3 regions of the Streptomyces sp. NPDC026301 genome follow, and region 3 is predicted to be linked to each of the others. Evidence: riboswitches for the same ligand, from Rfam matches in the RefSeq annotation. Region 3 holds a riboswitch; each other region holds the start of a gene.

Region 1 (4,446 bases), on a different contig from region 3:
GCCGTCCTCGAAGGTGCGCTTCTGGGTGTATCCGGCGTCCGTGAACACCTTGATCATCTTGGTGTTGGCGGGCAGCACCTCGGCGGCGAAGCGCCGGATGCCGCGCTCGCGCGCGACCGCGGCGGCGTGCTCCATGAGCGCGGAGGCCACGCCGCGGCCCTGGTGCGCGTCCTGCACGAGGAAGGCGATCTCGGCCTGGTCGGCGTCGGGGCCGGTGGCGGGCCGGCCGTCGGCGTTGATGCGGTCGTACCGGACGGTGGCGATCATCTCGCCGCCCACGAAGGCGGCGAGCCCGACCCGGTCCACGTAGTCGTGGTGGGTGAAGCGGTGCACGTCGCGGTCGGAGAGCCGGGGGTAGGGCGCGAAGAAGCGGTAGTACTTCGACTCGTCGGAGACCTGCTCGTAGAAGGAGACCAGGCGCTCCGCGTCGTCCGGGGTGATGGGGCGGATCCGGGCGGTGCCGCCGTCACGCAGCACCACGTCGGCTTCCCAGTGAGCGGGGTAGGCGGCGGCATCCGACGACGTCTCCATGCGGACAGCGTACGACCGTGTGCGTATCCGGGGGCGGCCGAAGCGTCCGGGGCGCCTCGGGGACGACCGTACGTGCTCCGGGGCGGGACGGTGCGTACGACCGGGTCTCAGCATGCGTACAGCCTGGGCGTGACGCAGGCTTGGACTTCTAGGATCCGAGCGCTCACGGGGGCTGGGCACACCGGACCACCGGTGCCCGCGTGAGAGACTGGTCTAGACAACTTTCCCTACCCGAAGGGCAACACCATGGCTGAGCGCCGCGTCAATGTCGGATGGGCCGAGGGTCTGCACGCCCGCCCCGCCTCGATCTTCGTCCGTGCGGCCACCGCTTCCGGCGTGCCGGTCACGATCGCCAAGGGTGACGGCAACCCCGTCAACGCCGCCTCCATGCTCGCGGTCCTGGGCCTGGGCGCCCAGGGTGGCGAGGAGATCGTGCTGGCTTCGGACGCCGACGGCGCCGACGCCGCGCTGGACCGCCTGGCAAAGCTCGTCTCCGAGGGCCTCGAGGAGCTCCCGGAGACGGTCTGACCCTTCGGGCAGACCGGCGGCCGTACGCCGCCCGGTACCGCCGTCACGGCCCCGCCACAGTGACCCGCACACGGGTCATGGGCGGGGCCGTTCGCATTGCACGGAATTCCCCGCTTTCCCGTCGGCCGGGATCCGACGCAAAAGACATTCGGGCGCACGCAATCAGGTACGCACAATCGGGCCCACGCAAAAGTAATTCGGGCACGGCGGAGCAGGGGTACGGAATTCCCCAGGAGTTGTATACGGCAGCGGTGTTAATTCCGGACGCGCGCCGTGTTTACGGACCGTTTCACTTCCCTCACCGCCGGCGCCGGACGGCGCAGCCGGTGGGCGGGCAGCGCGTGCTCCACATGGGCGGCGGTCAGTGCGCGGGCGCGCTCGGCGTCGCCGCGCGCCACCGCGTCCACGATCGCGCCGTGCTCCTGCCAGGACCGGTCCGCCTCACCGGGCGACGGCTGGTCCAGGTCGATCGCGTACACCCAGTCGATCTTGCGGCGCAGCTGGGTGAGCAGCGCCGTCATGCTCGCGCTGCCGGACGCCTGGGCGAGCGTCTCGTGGAACCAGCAGTCCAGTTGCCGCAGGTCGGCGGCGCTGCCGTGGCGGGCCCTCGCACGCCCCAGGCGGACCAGGCCGCGCAGTACCTTCAGATGGGCGGCCGAGCGGCGGGCCGCGGCGCGGGCGGCGCCCAGGGGCTCCAGGAGGAGGCGGATGTCCAGGAGGTCGGCGGCCTCCTGCTCGGTCGGCTCGGCCACACACGCGCCCGCGTGCCGCCGCGTGGTGACGAACCCCTCGGACTCCAGCGTGCGCAGCGCTTCGCGTACGGGGACGCGGGAGACGCCGTACCGGGACGCGAGCAGTTCCTCGATCAGCCGGGAGCCGGGCGGGAACGTTCCGGAGACGATGTCGTCGCGAATCGCCGTGCAGACCGCATGCGCCGAAATGTTCCCTCGCATCGTCCGTGCCTCCGCCGTAATCCTCTGGAAACGCCGTCCGGGCGGCGCCTTTTCCGTGACTCTATGACACCGGACCGGCATTTCCGATGGCCGTCACGAATTCATGGATATTTTTTGGCCAATGGGCGGGAGTTCCGGGGAGGCGGGGACGGGAGCGCAACGGGAGCGCATACGGAGACGCCGAAGCCCCGGCCGGGGGCCGGGGCTTCGGGTGGTACACGGGGAACGCCGTACGGTGCGCGGCCCCTCAGAGGCTCGGGTCCCTCAGACGCTGACGCCGTGCGAACGCAGGTACGCGATCGGGTCGATGTCCGAGCCGTACTCCGGGCCGGTGCGCGCCTCGAAGTGCAGGTGCGGGCCGGTGGTGTTGCCGGTGTTGCCGGACAGCGCGATCTGCTGGTTCGCGGAGACCCGCTGGCCCACGGAGACGCCGATGGACGACAGGTGGCCGTACTGGGTGTAGGTGCCGTCGTTCATCTTGAGGACGATGTTGTTGCCGTACGCGCCGCCCCAGCCGGCCTCGACGACCGTGCCCGCGCCGACGGCGTGGACGGCGGTGCCGGAGGCGGCGTGGAAGTCGATGCCGGTGTGGCTGCCGGAGGACCACAGGCCGCTGGACGCCTTGTACGGGGTGGAGACGTAGCTGCCGGCGATCGGCGCGACGAAGCCACTGGCGCTGAGCGTGGTACGGGCGTCGGAGCGCGAGGCGCGCTTCTCCGCCGCCTTCTTCTTGGCGGCGGCCTTCTTCTCGGCCGCCTCGGCCGCGGCCTTGCGCTGAGCCTCCTGGGCCTTCTTCTTGGCGGCCTCGGCGTTCTTGACGGCGGCGTCCTCGACCTGCGTACGGGCGGCGGCGACCTCGGCGGCCTCCTCCTGCGCGTCGGCCTGGGCCACGATGTTGTCGGCGACCCGGTCGCCGGTGTCGGCGATGGCGCGGGTCAGGCCGGTGTCGGTGGCGGCCGGGTCCTCGGCGGCGGCCAGCGCCGGGGAGGCGATGGACACGACGACACCGGTCGCGGCGGCTATGCCGGCGATGTTGCGGGTGGTCCGGGCAGCACGGCCGGGGCGGCGGTGCTTGCCGGTGGCACGGGTGAACGCCATGACCGGCGCACTCCTTTCCTTCCTTCTCGCCTACCGGGTTAGCTGACGGGTTCGGAGCAGGAAGGTCTCCTACGGCGGCCTCCGGAGAGGACGCCGATTCACCCCAAGGGGACATGTGGGTCCCCGGCTCCCCTGGCTCGCGCCGTACGGGGACTCGGCGATGACTGTCCGGCGGCCGCGGGCGCGGCGCAGTTCTGACGAACAGCCGGACCGACGCTAAAGGGGACATCTCGCGATCAGCAAACAGAATCGAGAGTTTGTGCCGGACGCCACACGGGGCGGAGGCAACCACCTACAGCATTCCGGACAAAAACGAAGATCCCGGGCCGCTTTGGCGGCCCGGGACCCTTTATGTCCTGCTATGTGAGCGGCGTTGGCACGGTTCAAGACACCCAGTGACGGGACCGGTACGACGCGTTCCGGCCCGTCCTTCCGCCGTACCGCGCAGGCGAATTCACCACCGCAACCGCCCCGGGACGGCGCCGGTCCGCGACCGCCGCCGGCCCGCCCCGCGTCAGCCCGTGACGACCGACACCTCGCCGATGCCCAGCTTCCGCACCGGCTCCGCGATCTGCGCGGCATCGCCCACCAGGACCGTGACGAGCCGGTCCACCGGGAAGGCGCTGACCGCGGCGGCGGTCGCCTCGACCGTGCCGGTCTCGGCCATGCGCCGGTACAGCTCCGCCTGGAAGTCGTCGGGGAGGTGCTGCTCGACCTGGTCGGCCAGCGTCCCGGCGACGGCGGCGGCCGTCTCGTACTTCAGCGGCGCCACGCCGACCAGATTCTGCACCGCCACGTCGCGCTCGGCGTCGGTCAGGCCCTCGGCGGCCAGCGTCCGCAGCACCTTCCACAGGTCCTCCAGCGCCGGACCCGTGGACTCCGTGTCCACCGAACCGCTTATGGCCAGCATCGCCGCGCCCGTGCCGTCACCGGAGGAGCGCAGCACCTGCCCGAAGGCCCGTACGCCGTAGGTGTAGCCCTTCTCCTCGCGCAGCACGCGGTCCAGGCGGGAGGTGAGCGTGCCGCCCAGGCAGTACGTGCCGAGCACCTGGGCGGGCCAGACGCGGTCGTGCCGGTCGGCGCCGATGCGGCCGATCAGCAGCTGCGTCTGGACGGCGCCGGGCCGGTCGACGATGACCACACGGCCGCTGTCGTCGGCGGTGATGGGGGAGGCGGCCACCGGCTCGGCGGCGGAGCCGGTCCACGCGCCCAGGGTCTCCTCCAGCGCCGCGTCGAGGTCCACCCCGGTGAAGTCGCCGACGATGACGGCGGTGGCCGTGGCGGGGCGTACGTGCGCCTCGTAGAAGGCGCGGACAGCGGCGGCGTCGATGCGCGC
Region 2 (4,446 bases), on a different contig from region 3:
TCGGCCACGGGGTGACGGATACCGGCAGGTGCCGACCGGTGGCGGGCCGGTGGTGGGCCGGGGCAGCGACGGCAGCCCTGCCCGAGGGCCGGGCCGGGGGCGGGGCTACGATCGACCACTATGGACGTAGTGATCAATGTGTTCGTCGCGCTGCACATCATCGGCATCGCTTCGCTGCTCGGCGGCTTCCTCACGCAGATGAAGGCGATGGGCGCGGGCACCGCCCGCTTCGTGCCCGCGATGCTGCACGGCGCGATCACGATGCTGGTGACCGGCGTCATCCTGGTCGGCCTGAACCAGATGCAGGACTACTCGGTCAACAACATCAAGATCGGCGTCAAGCTCGCCGTCCTGATCGTGATCCTGGGCCTGGTCTACGTGAAGCGTGACGAGGAGAAGGTGGAGAAGCCGCTCTTCGGGCTCGTCGGCCTGCTCACGGTCGTCAACATCTTCATCGCGCTGCTCTGGACCTGAGCCGCCCCACCTTCGGCGCGACGAACCGCGCGACTGCCTCGTTCTCCGGGGCGGTCGCGCGGTTCGTCGTTTCCGGGCATGTGCCGCTCAGGCCGGCCGTACGCTCCCGTAGATCGGCATGTAGTAGATCGACTCCACGCGGACGCTCGCGCCCGGCTTCGGCGCGTGGATCATCTTGCCGTCGCCGATGTACATCCCGACGTGGCTGATGTCGTCGTAGAAGAACACCAGGTCACCGGGGTGAAGGTCCTTCGTCGCGACCCGCGTGCCGGTCTTCACCTGGTCCCAGGTCGTCCGCGGCAGCGAGACGCCCGCCGCCTTCCACGCCGCCTGGGTCAGCCCTGAGCAGTCGTACGACGTGGGGCCGGTCGCGCCCCACACGTACGGCTTGCCCAGCTGCGCGCGGGCGAAGGTGAGCGCCTTCTCCGCCTTGGTTGCGTACGCACCATCGGGCACCCCGGAGCCCGACCCCGTACCGGACCCGGTATCACCCCCGGAGCCGGTCCCGGACCCGCCGTCCGTACCGCCCGATCCGTCGTCCTGGTGCTCCCGCTGCTCGCGCTCGGCCTGCTCCCGCGCCAGCCGCTCGGCCTTGCGCTGCGCCTCGGCCTTCTTCTTGCGGTCCAGCTCCGCCAGCCGCGCCTTCTCCTGCGCGGTCAGCCGGGACAGCAGCTGCCGGGCCTCGGTCAGCTTGTCCTGGACGTCCCGCTTGGACGTCTTCAGTGACTCCTGGGACTTCTGCAGCTCCTCCAGGCTCCGGGTCGCCTGCGCCCGCTTGCGCGCGGCCTGCGCCTGCTGGTCCTGGTAGTCGGCGACCGCCTCCTGCTGGCGGCCGGTGAGCCGCTCCATCAGGTGGTTGCGGTCCACGAACTGCTGCGGGTCCCGGGCCAGCATCAGCTGGGCGGTCGGGCTCAGCCCGCCGGAGCGGTACTGCGCGGAGGCGAAGGTGCCCAGCTCGCGCCGGGCCTCGTTCATCTTCTCGGTCCGCTGGGCCGCGGCCTCGCGCAGCCCGTCCACCTTCTCGCGCTGCGTGCCGGCGCGCTCCTTGGCGGCGTTGTACTTCTGGGTGGCGACCTCGGCCTGCCGGTACAGGCCGTCGACCTTCTTCTTGACCTCTTCTATGGAGGGCTTGGGGTTTCTGGGTGCCGCGTCCGCGCTCTGGGTGAGCAGCGTGACGGAGGCGAGCGCCGCGGTGGTGAGCCCGGCCGCCGTACGGCGGTGCGCGGGCACGGCGAGGATGCGGGTGCGCGGCTTGCGATGAGACGCCAAGGCCGGCGACTCCTTCCGTGGACCGCCTACCGGGTTAGCTGTCGGGTTCGGGCGCGTGCCGCATCGCTGCGGCCGTACTACGGAAGGTGCCCTACGGCCGTACGGATCGCTCCGTGCCGGCCGATTCACCCCGGTCGTGCGTGTGGGTCCCCGGCTCCGGCCCGCCCTGGGTGCGGCGGTACGGACTCGGCGGGGCGGCCCGTGCCGGCGCTTTCGCCGGGCGGTGGGGCGGGCTGCCCGGTCGGCACGGTAGCCAACTCGTGTGACTTCTGTGAAGGCTGATGTTCGATATGCCCGAAACCTTTTCGTGATCTCGTCGTGTCCGGGTCGATGCCGGACCGGTTCCGACCACGCACTGTCCGGTGCCGTTCTCTGCCCGTGACCGCCCGCCTCGTGCCGTATTCTCCGCACCCCCGTAATCCCCGGAATTTCGCGGCCGGGGCCGGGTTGTCGGTGGGGCGGCCTAGACTCGGTGGGCGATGAGCAGCCTCTTTGACGACAGCTTCCTGGCGGACCTCGATTCCAAGGACGAGGAGCCGCCGCCTCCCGAGGACGAGGACCGTCCGGCAGCGGAGGAGGTGCCGCACGACCTCTTCGGCGGCCGCTTCGACGCGCCCGTGCAGCGGGACGCGTACTACCGCGACGGCGCCGCCCGCCCCGCAGTGGACCCGGCCGCGCTGCTGGAGGGGCTGAACGACGAGCAGAAGGCCGCCGTCGTGCACACGGGCGCGCCGCTGCTCATCGTCGCGGGCGCCGGCTCCGGCAAGACCCGCGTCCTCACGCACCGCATCGCGCATCTGCTCGGCGCGCGCGGCGTCCACCCCGGCCAGGTCCTCGCGATCACGTTCACGAACAAGGCCGCGGGCGAGATGAAGGAGCGCGTGGAGGAGCTGGTCGGCCCGCGCGCCAACGCCATGTGGGTGTCCACCTTCCACAGCGCCTGCGTGCGCATCCTGCGCCGCGAGTCCAAGAAGCTGGGCTTCACGTCGTCGTTCTCGATCTACGACGCCGCCGACTCCAAGCGCCTGATGGCCCTGGTCTGCCGCGACCTGGACCTCGACCCCAAGCGCTTCCCGCCCAAGTCCTTCAGCGCCAAGGTCTCCAATCTCAAGAACGAGCTCATCGATCACGAGGACTTCGCCGGGACGGCCGCCGACGGCTTCGAGAAGACCCTCGCCGAGGCGTATGCGATGTACCAGGCGCGGCTGCGCGAGGCCAACGCCCTGGACTTCGACGACATCATCATGACGACGGTGAATCTGCTGCAGGCGTTCCCGGACGTCGCGGACCACTACCGCCGCCGCTTCCGGCACGTGCTGGTCGACGAGTACCAGGACACGAACCACGCCCAGTACACCCTCGTGCGCGAGCTGGTAGGCCCCGGGACGCCCGAGGTGCCCGCCGCCGAGCTGTGCGTCGTGGGCGACGCCGACCAGTCGATCTACGCCTTCCGCGGCGCCACGATCAGGAACATCCTCCAGTTCGAGGAGGACTACCCGAACGCGACCACGATCCTGCTGGAGCAGAACTACCGCTCCACGCAGACGATCCTCTCGGCCGCCAACGCCGTCATCGAGCGCAACGAGAACCGCCGCCCGAAGAACCTCTGGACGGACGCCGGCACGGGCCCGAAGATCACCGGCTATGTCGCCGACACCGAGCACGACGAGGCGCAGTTCGTCGCCGACGAGATCGACCGGCTGACGGACGCGGGCGAGACCAGGGCCGGCGACGTCGCGATCTTCTATCGTACGAACGCCCAGTCCCGTGTCTTCGAGGAAGTCTTCATCCGGGTCGGGCTGCCGTACAAGGTCGTCGGCGGCGTGCGCTTCTACGAGCGCAAGGAGGTCCGGGACGTCCTCGCGTACCTGCGCGTGCTGTCCAACCCCGAGGACACCGTCCCGCTCCGCCGCATCCTGAACGTGCCGAAGCGTGGCATCGGCGACCGCGCCGAAGCGATGATCGACGCCCTCTCGGCCCGCGAGAAGATCACCTTCCCGCAGGCGCTGCGCCGCGTCGACGAGGCGTACGGCATGGCCGCGCGCTCTGCGAACGCCGTCAAGCGCTTCAACACGCTCATGGAGGAGCTGCGGACCATCGTCGAGTCCGGCGCAGGGCCCGCGACCGTCCTGGAGGCCGTCCTGGAGCGCACGGGCTATCTGGCCGAGCTCCAGACGTCCACGGACCCGCAGGACGAGACCCGCATCGAGAACCTCCAGGAGCTGGCCGCGGTCGCCCTCGAATTCGAGCAGGACCGCGACGAGGCCAACCCTGGCACCCTCTCCGACTTCCTGGAGCAGGTCGCCCTGGTCGCCGACTCCGACCAGATCCCCGACGAGGACGAGGAGGGCACGGGCGTCATCACGCTCATGACCCTGCACACCGCGAAGGGTCTGGAGTTCCCGACCGTCTTCCTGACCGGCATGGAGGACGGCGTCTTCCCGCACATGCGCGCGCTCGGCCAGACCAAGGAGCTGGAGGAGGAGCGGCGGCTGGCGTACGTCGGCATCACGCGCGCCCAGGAGCGCCTGTACCTCACCCGCTCCACGATGCGCAGCGCCTGGGGCCAGCCCCAGTACAACCCGCAGTCCCGCTTCCTGGAGGAGATCCCGGACGAGTACGTCGAGTGGAAGCGGACCGGGCCCGCGACGCCCTCCGCCTCCATGGGCGGGCTGTCCTCCGGCTCCTCCGGCCTGTCCGGCG
Region 3 (4,446 bases):
CTCGGCGCCGTTCTTCTTGGGGCGCGGTGGCGGGGGCCCGTTCATTCTGCGGGAGCGGGATGGGTTGCGCTCGCCGGACGGCCGAAGATACGCCCGGCGGCCCGATGGCCCCCGCGGTGTGCGGGTGGCCATCAGGGCCGCCGTGGTGTGCGGGCCCGCGCTACGCGGAGACCCGGCCGTCGGCCACCGCCTCTCCCCTCCTGCTAGTACGCCCGGTTCCCGGTCGCGGCGGAGCGGGGCGCACGAGGCGGCGGCGACGGCGGACAAGTGCCCCGGACGGGCGGACGGAAGCCCGGCGGGCGGAGGATGGCCCGAAGGCGCGCCCGAAGACGACCCCGAAGGCGACCCCGGAGAGCGGGCGTTCTCAGACCTTCACGCCATCGTCGTCATCAGACGTCGTCATCAGACGTCGTCGTCAGGCGTCGTCGTCAGGCGTCGTCGTCAGGCGTCGTCGTCAGACCTTCAGCCCGTGGTCGCGCAGCCACGGCATCGGGTCGACCGGCGTGTCCGGGCTCGGGCGGACCTCCAGGTGGAGGTGCGGGCCCGTGACATTGCCAGTGGCGCCGACCCGGCCGATGACGTCGCCGGCGTTCACCTTGCCCGAGGTCTTCACCATCGAGGAGAGGTGGCAGTACCAGAGCTCGGTGCCGTCGTCGAGGGTGACGACGATGCGGTAGCCGTACGAGCCCGCCCAGCCGGCCTGCGTGATCGTGCCGCCGTGCACGGCCTTGGCCGGGGTACCGGTCGGGGCGGCGAAGTCCAGCCCTGTGTGGTCGGCGGCCCAGCGGTCGCCGCCCTGTCCGAAGGTGGCGGTGATGGTGAAAGAGGAGACCGGGAGGGTGTAGCTCTTGGCCAGTTCGGCGAGCTCGGCGGCGCGGGCGGCGGCCGCCTTCTTGCGCGCCTCTTCCTCGGCCTTGGCCTTGGCTTCCGCCGCGGCCTTCTTCTTCGCGCTCTCGGCGTGCTTCTGGCGCTCGGCCGCGTCCGCCTCGGCCTGCTGGACCGCGGCCTGTTCGGCGGTCTCGCGGGCCTCCTGGTCGGCGGAGCTCTGCGCCTGTTCGGCCTGCTCCAGGATGCGGGCGCGGAGCGCCTCGCCGCCGCCCTGCGCGGACTCGCCGCCGCCCGCCCGGGTGAACGGGCCGCCCTGCGCACCGTCCGCGCCCGTACCGGAGGAGTCGTGGGAGACCAGACCGCCGATGCCCGGCAGGCTCTCCGCCGCGGGGAGTTTCTCGGATACGTGTTCGGCCATGCTGCCCAGGTCGGGCATGGATATGGAGACCTGCGGCTTGCCCTGCGCGGAGGCCATGCCGCCCGCGCCGACCGCCGCGATGACGCCGACGCCCAGGACCGTACTGCTGCGGGCGAGGCCGCCGCCGCGCTGCTTGGCCACGCGGTGCCGGCCGCGTACGGGGCGTACGGACTCCTCGGTGGGGTTCCACTCCTCCCACGGGCCGCCCGCCGCACCCGGATCGCTCACGGCGGGGAAGGTGGCGGTGTCGGCGGGCGCCGGCTCGGCGTGCGTCCTGGGGGACTCGTGGGTGCCGTGCGCCGCGTACGCATCGTGGGTGCGGTACGAGTCGTGCGCGAGGTGCGGGGACCCGGGAGACGGGTCGGGGGCAGGCTTGTTGGACGCCACGGGGGCGCACTCCTTTCCTTCCTTCTCGCCTACCGGGTTAGCTGACGGGTTCGGAGCAGGAAGGTCTCCTACGGGCGGCTCCGGGGGGAGTCGTCCGATTCACCCCAAGGTGGTGGTTCCCCGGTTCCCTGGGCAGGTGGTGCGGTGGTGAAGTGCGCTTATGGGATTCGGCGTCGGCCGCGCGGTGCCGCCTCTTGCGACGGCTGGTCCGACCGCGCTGCGTTATCGGACAGTAATGGACGGGACGGCCGGATTCCAAGCGTTCCCCGGAATCCGTACGCCCGCTGAGCTGGACTTATGCCACCAGTCATGACCAAATGGGGGCGAGTTGACCGGGCATCGGAAACCCGTAGCGGACTGATCGTTTGTCAGTTGTTATGCGGAGGGGTGCGCAGCGATTACGTACAGTGAGAGCAGTAACGTCTGATCATGGTCGTCAACAGCGCGCAGGCAGTGGCGGATCGGTACGCGGAGTTCTCGTGGCAGCAGGCGCGGGGCGAGTCCGAAGCGCATGAGGAGCTGACCGCCCGCATCAGCCAGGACCCGGAATTCTGCGACTTCCTGGGCGCCTCCCTGCCGCCCGGCAACAAGCAGCAGCCCAATCTCCTGCTCGCCGCCGTCCGTTACCTCGACGGCCCGCACGCCGACCAGGGGCCGCGCGGCGACTTCGCGTACCGCACGTGGCGCGAGTGGACGATCCGGCACTGGGACGACGTACGCGACGTCATGATGCGGCGGCTCACGCAGACCAACGAACCCGCGCGCTGCGCCACACTGCTGCCGCTCCTCGCCCGGCTCCCCCAGCCGCTCGCGCTCCTGGAGGTCGGCGCGTCGGCCGGGCTGTGCCTGCACCCGGACCGGTACCGCTATCGCTACGACGACGGACCGGAGTTCGGCGCTCCGGACAGCCCGGTCGTCTTTTCCTGCCGTACGTCCCCGGGCACGCCGGTACCGACCGGGCTGCCCCGGATCGCCTGGCGGGCGGGGATCGACCTGAACCCGCTCGACGTGGCCGACGCCGACGACGTGCGCTGGCTCCAGGCGCTGATCTGGCCCGGGTCGACGCCCGATGCGGCGGAACGTCAGCGGCGTCAGCGCGACGCCATCGAGGCCGTACGGCAGGCACCGCCGGCTCCGCTCGTGCGCGGCGACCTCCTGGACGAGCTGCCCGCGCTGGCCGCGCGGGCGCCGCGCGACGCGACGCTGGTGGTCTTCCACACGGCCGTGCTGACGTATCTGCCGCTGGAGCGCCGCGAGGAGTTCGCCCGGGTCGTACGGTCGGTCCTGGTGGACCGGGCCGGGCACTGGGTCTCCAACGAGCACCACAGCGTGCTGCCGTGGCTGCCCGGACCGCGCCCCGCCGACGCGCACCAGCTCACCCTCGCGCTCGACGGCCACCCGGTCGCCCTCACGGGCCAGCACGGACAGAGCGTGCAGTGGCTGGAGGAGGCACCGTCCCTACCCCTCCGGTCTTCGTAGCGCCAGCAGGGCCATGTCGTCCGCCGTCTCCCCTCCCGTGTGCCGTGCCACGTCGTCCACCAGGGCGTCCAGCAGCGCGTCGGGACCGGTGAACAGCCGGCCGGCCAGCCGGACCGCCGGCTGGTAGAACACGCCCCCGCTGTCCCGCGCCTCGGTCACCCCGTCGGTGAACAGCAGCAGCATCGCGCCGGGCGGGAAATCGGCCTGGTCGGCCCGGTCCGGCCAGCCCGCGACCTCGCTCAGCCCGAGCGGCAGCGCCGGGGCCCGCGGCTCCAGCTCGCGCAGCGTGCCGTCCGCGCACAGCAGCAGCGGCGCCGGATGGCCGCGGTTCAGCACCCGCAGCACGCCGCGATGCTCGGACGGCACCTCGGCGAGCACCGCCGTGGTGAACCCCTCGAACTGGTCCAGCCCCGCCCGCCGGCTCCCCTCGCGCTGCAGCGCCCGCTCCAGCCGCCCCGCCACCGCCTCCAGCGTGGCCTCCTGCTCCGCGGCCTCCCGGAAGGCGCCGATGACGATCACGGCGGCCTCCACCGCCTCCAGGCCCTTGCCCCGCACGTCGCCGACGATGAGCCGTACGCCGTGCGGGGTGTCCTGCACGGCGTACAGATCGCCCCCGATACGGGCATCCGCCTGCGCCGCTTCGTACCGCGCGGCGACGTCGAGCCCGCTGATGCGGTCCGGCGGCAGCGGCAGTACGGCCCGCTGGGCGGCCTCCGCCACGTCGCGCACGGAGGCGAGCCGGGCGTCGGTCATCCGCACGGCCCTGTTGATACCGAGCGCCAGGAGGGCGACGACCAGGACCGTCACCGCTTCGGTGTACGACTCGTAGCCGCCGGTCCGGCCGTGGAAGACGGCCACGCCCAGCTCCGCCAGTACGGACAGGACGCTGACCAGCGCCGTGTTCCGCAGCGAGTACAGCGGCGCGGCGACCAGCGGCGCCGCCGAGAAGAACGGCGCGGCGGTGTACCGGGTCGGCGTCAGGAGGTCGAAGGCCAGCCCGCCGATCAGGAGCACAGCGGGCAGCCAGCAGACCAGCCGGCGGCTGACCGGCGACAGCCCGTCCCGACGGGCCCGCCGCTCCCGGTCGCCCGGCACGCCCACTCTGCCTCGCCCCATCCGCACCGGCCTCCTTCCCCCACCGCTCTCCGTACCGCCGTACCGCCGTCCCAGGGTGTCCGCCGCGGCACCGCGCGGCGACTCTTCGAGGGCCGGACGGGTCACGGTCACGGTCACGACCACGAGCCCCCTCCGGATGCCACCGATGCGTTCGGATACCTCTGGATGTGTCTGGACACTCTTTCAACTCCTGACCGGCGTACAGGCGTTCCCGGCCG

The links. A riboswitch is a leader RNA that binds a small molecule or an ion and turns the genes downstream of it on or off. The one in region 3 is predicted to bind cyclic di-AMP.
Region 1: it holds a riboswitch for cyclic di-AMP, as region 3 does, so the genes downstream of both, ACZ4MH_RS25300 (M23 family metallopeptidase) here and ACZ4MH_RS26795 (M23 family metallopeptidase) in region 3, are expected to answer to the same signal.
Region 2: it holds a riboswitch for cyclic di-AMP, as region 3 does, so the genes downstream of both, ACZ4MH_RS10500 (C40 family peptidase) here and ACZ4MH_RS26795 (M23 family metallopeptidase) in region 3, are expected to answer to the same signal.

What each region holds. Positions count from the first base shown of each region.
Region 1 covers NZ_JBVHPN010000015.1:71,025-75,470, forward strand. The annotation lists gene ACZ4MH_RS25285 (bifunctional acetate--CoA ligase family protein/GNAT family N-acetyltransferase) at 1-531, opposite strand, end outside; gene ACZ4MH_RS25290 (HPr family phosphocarrier protein) at 778-1,059, shown strand; gene ACZ4MH_RS25295 (GntR family transcriptional regulator) at 1,314-2,012, opposite strand; gene ACZ4MH_RS25300 (M23 family metallopeptidase) at 2,277-3,110, opposite strand; cyclic di-AMP (ydaO/yuaA leader) riboswitch at 3,123-3,280, opposite strand; gene ACZ4MH_RS25305 (M16 family metallopeptidase) at 3,625-4,446, opposite strand, start outside.
Region 2 covers NZ_JBVHPN010000005.1:175,570-180,015, reverse strand. The annotation lists gene ACZ4MH_RS10505 (hypothetical protein) at 121-474, shown strand; gene ACZ4MH_RS10500 (C40 family peptidase) at 562-1,743, opposite strand; cyclic di-AMP (ydaO/yuaA leader) riboswitch at 1,752-1,931, opposite strand; gene pcrA (DNA helicase PcrA) at 2,223-4,446, shown strand, end outside.
Region 3 covers NZ_JBVHPN010000017.1:21,605-26,050, forward strand. The annotation lists gene ACZ4MH_RS26795 (M23 family metallopeptidase) at 455-1,633, opposite strand; cyclic di-AMP (ydaO/yuaA leader) riboswitch at 1,645-1,787, opposite strand; gene ACZ4MH_RS26800 (DUF2332 domain-containing protein) at 2,063-3,112, shown strand; gene ACZ4MH_RS26805 (PP2C family protein-serine/threonine phosphatase) at 3,092-4,228, opposite strand.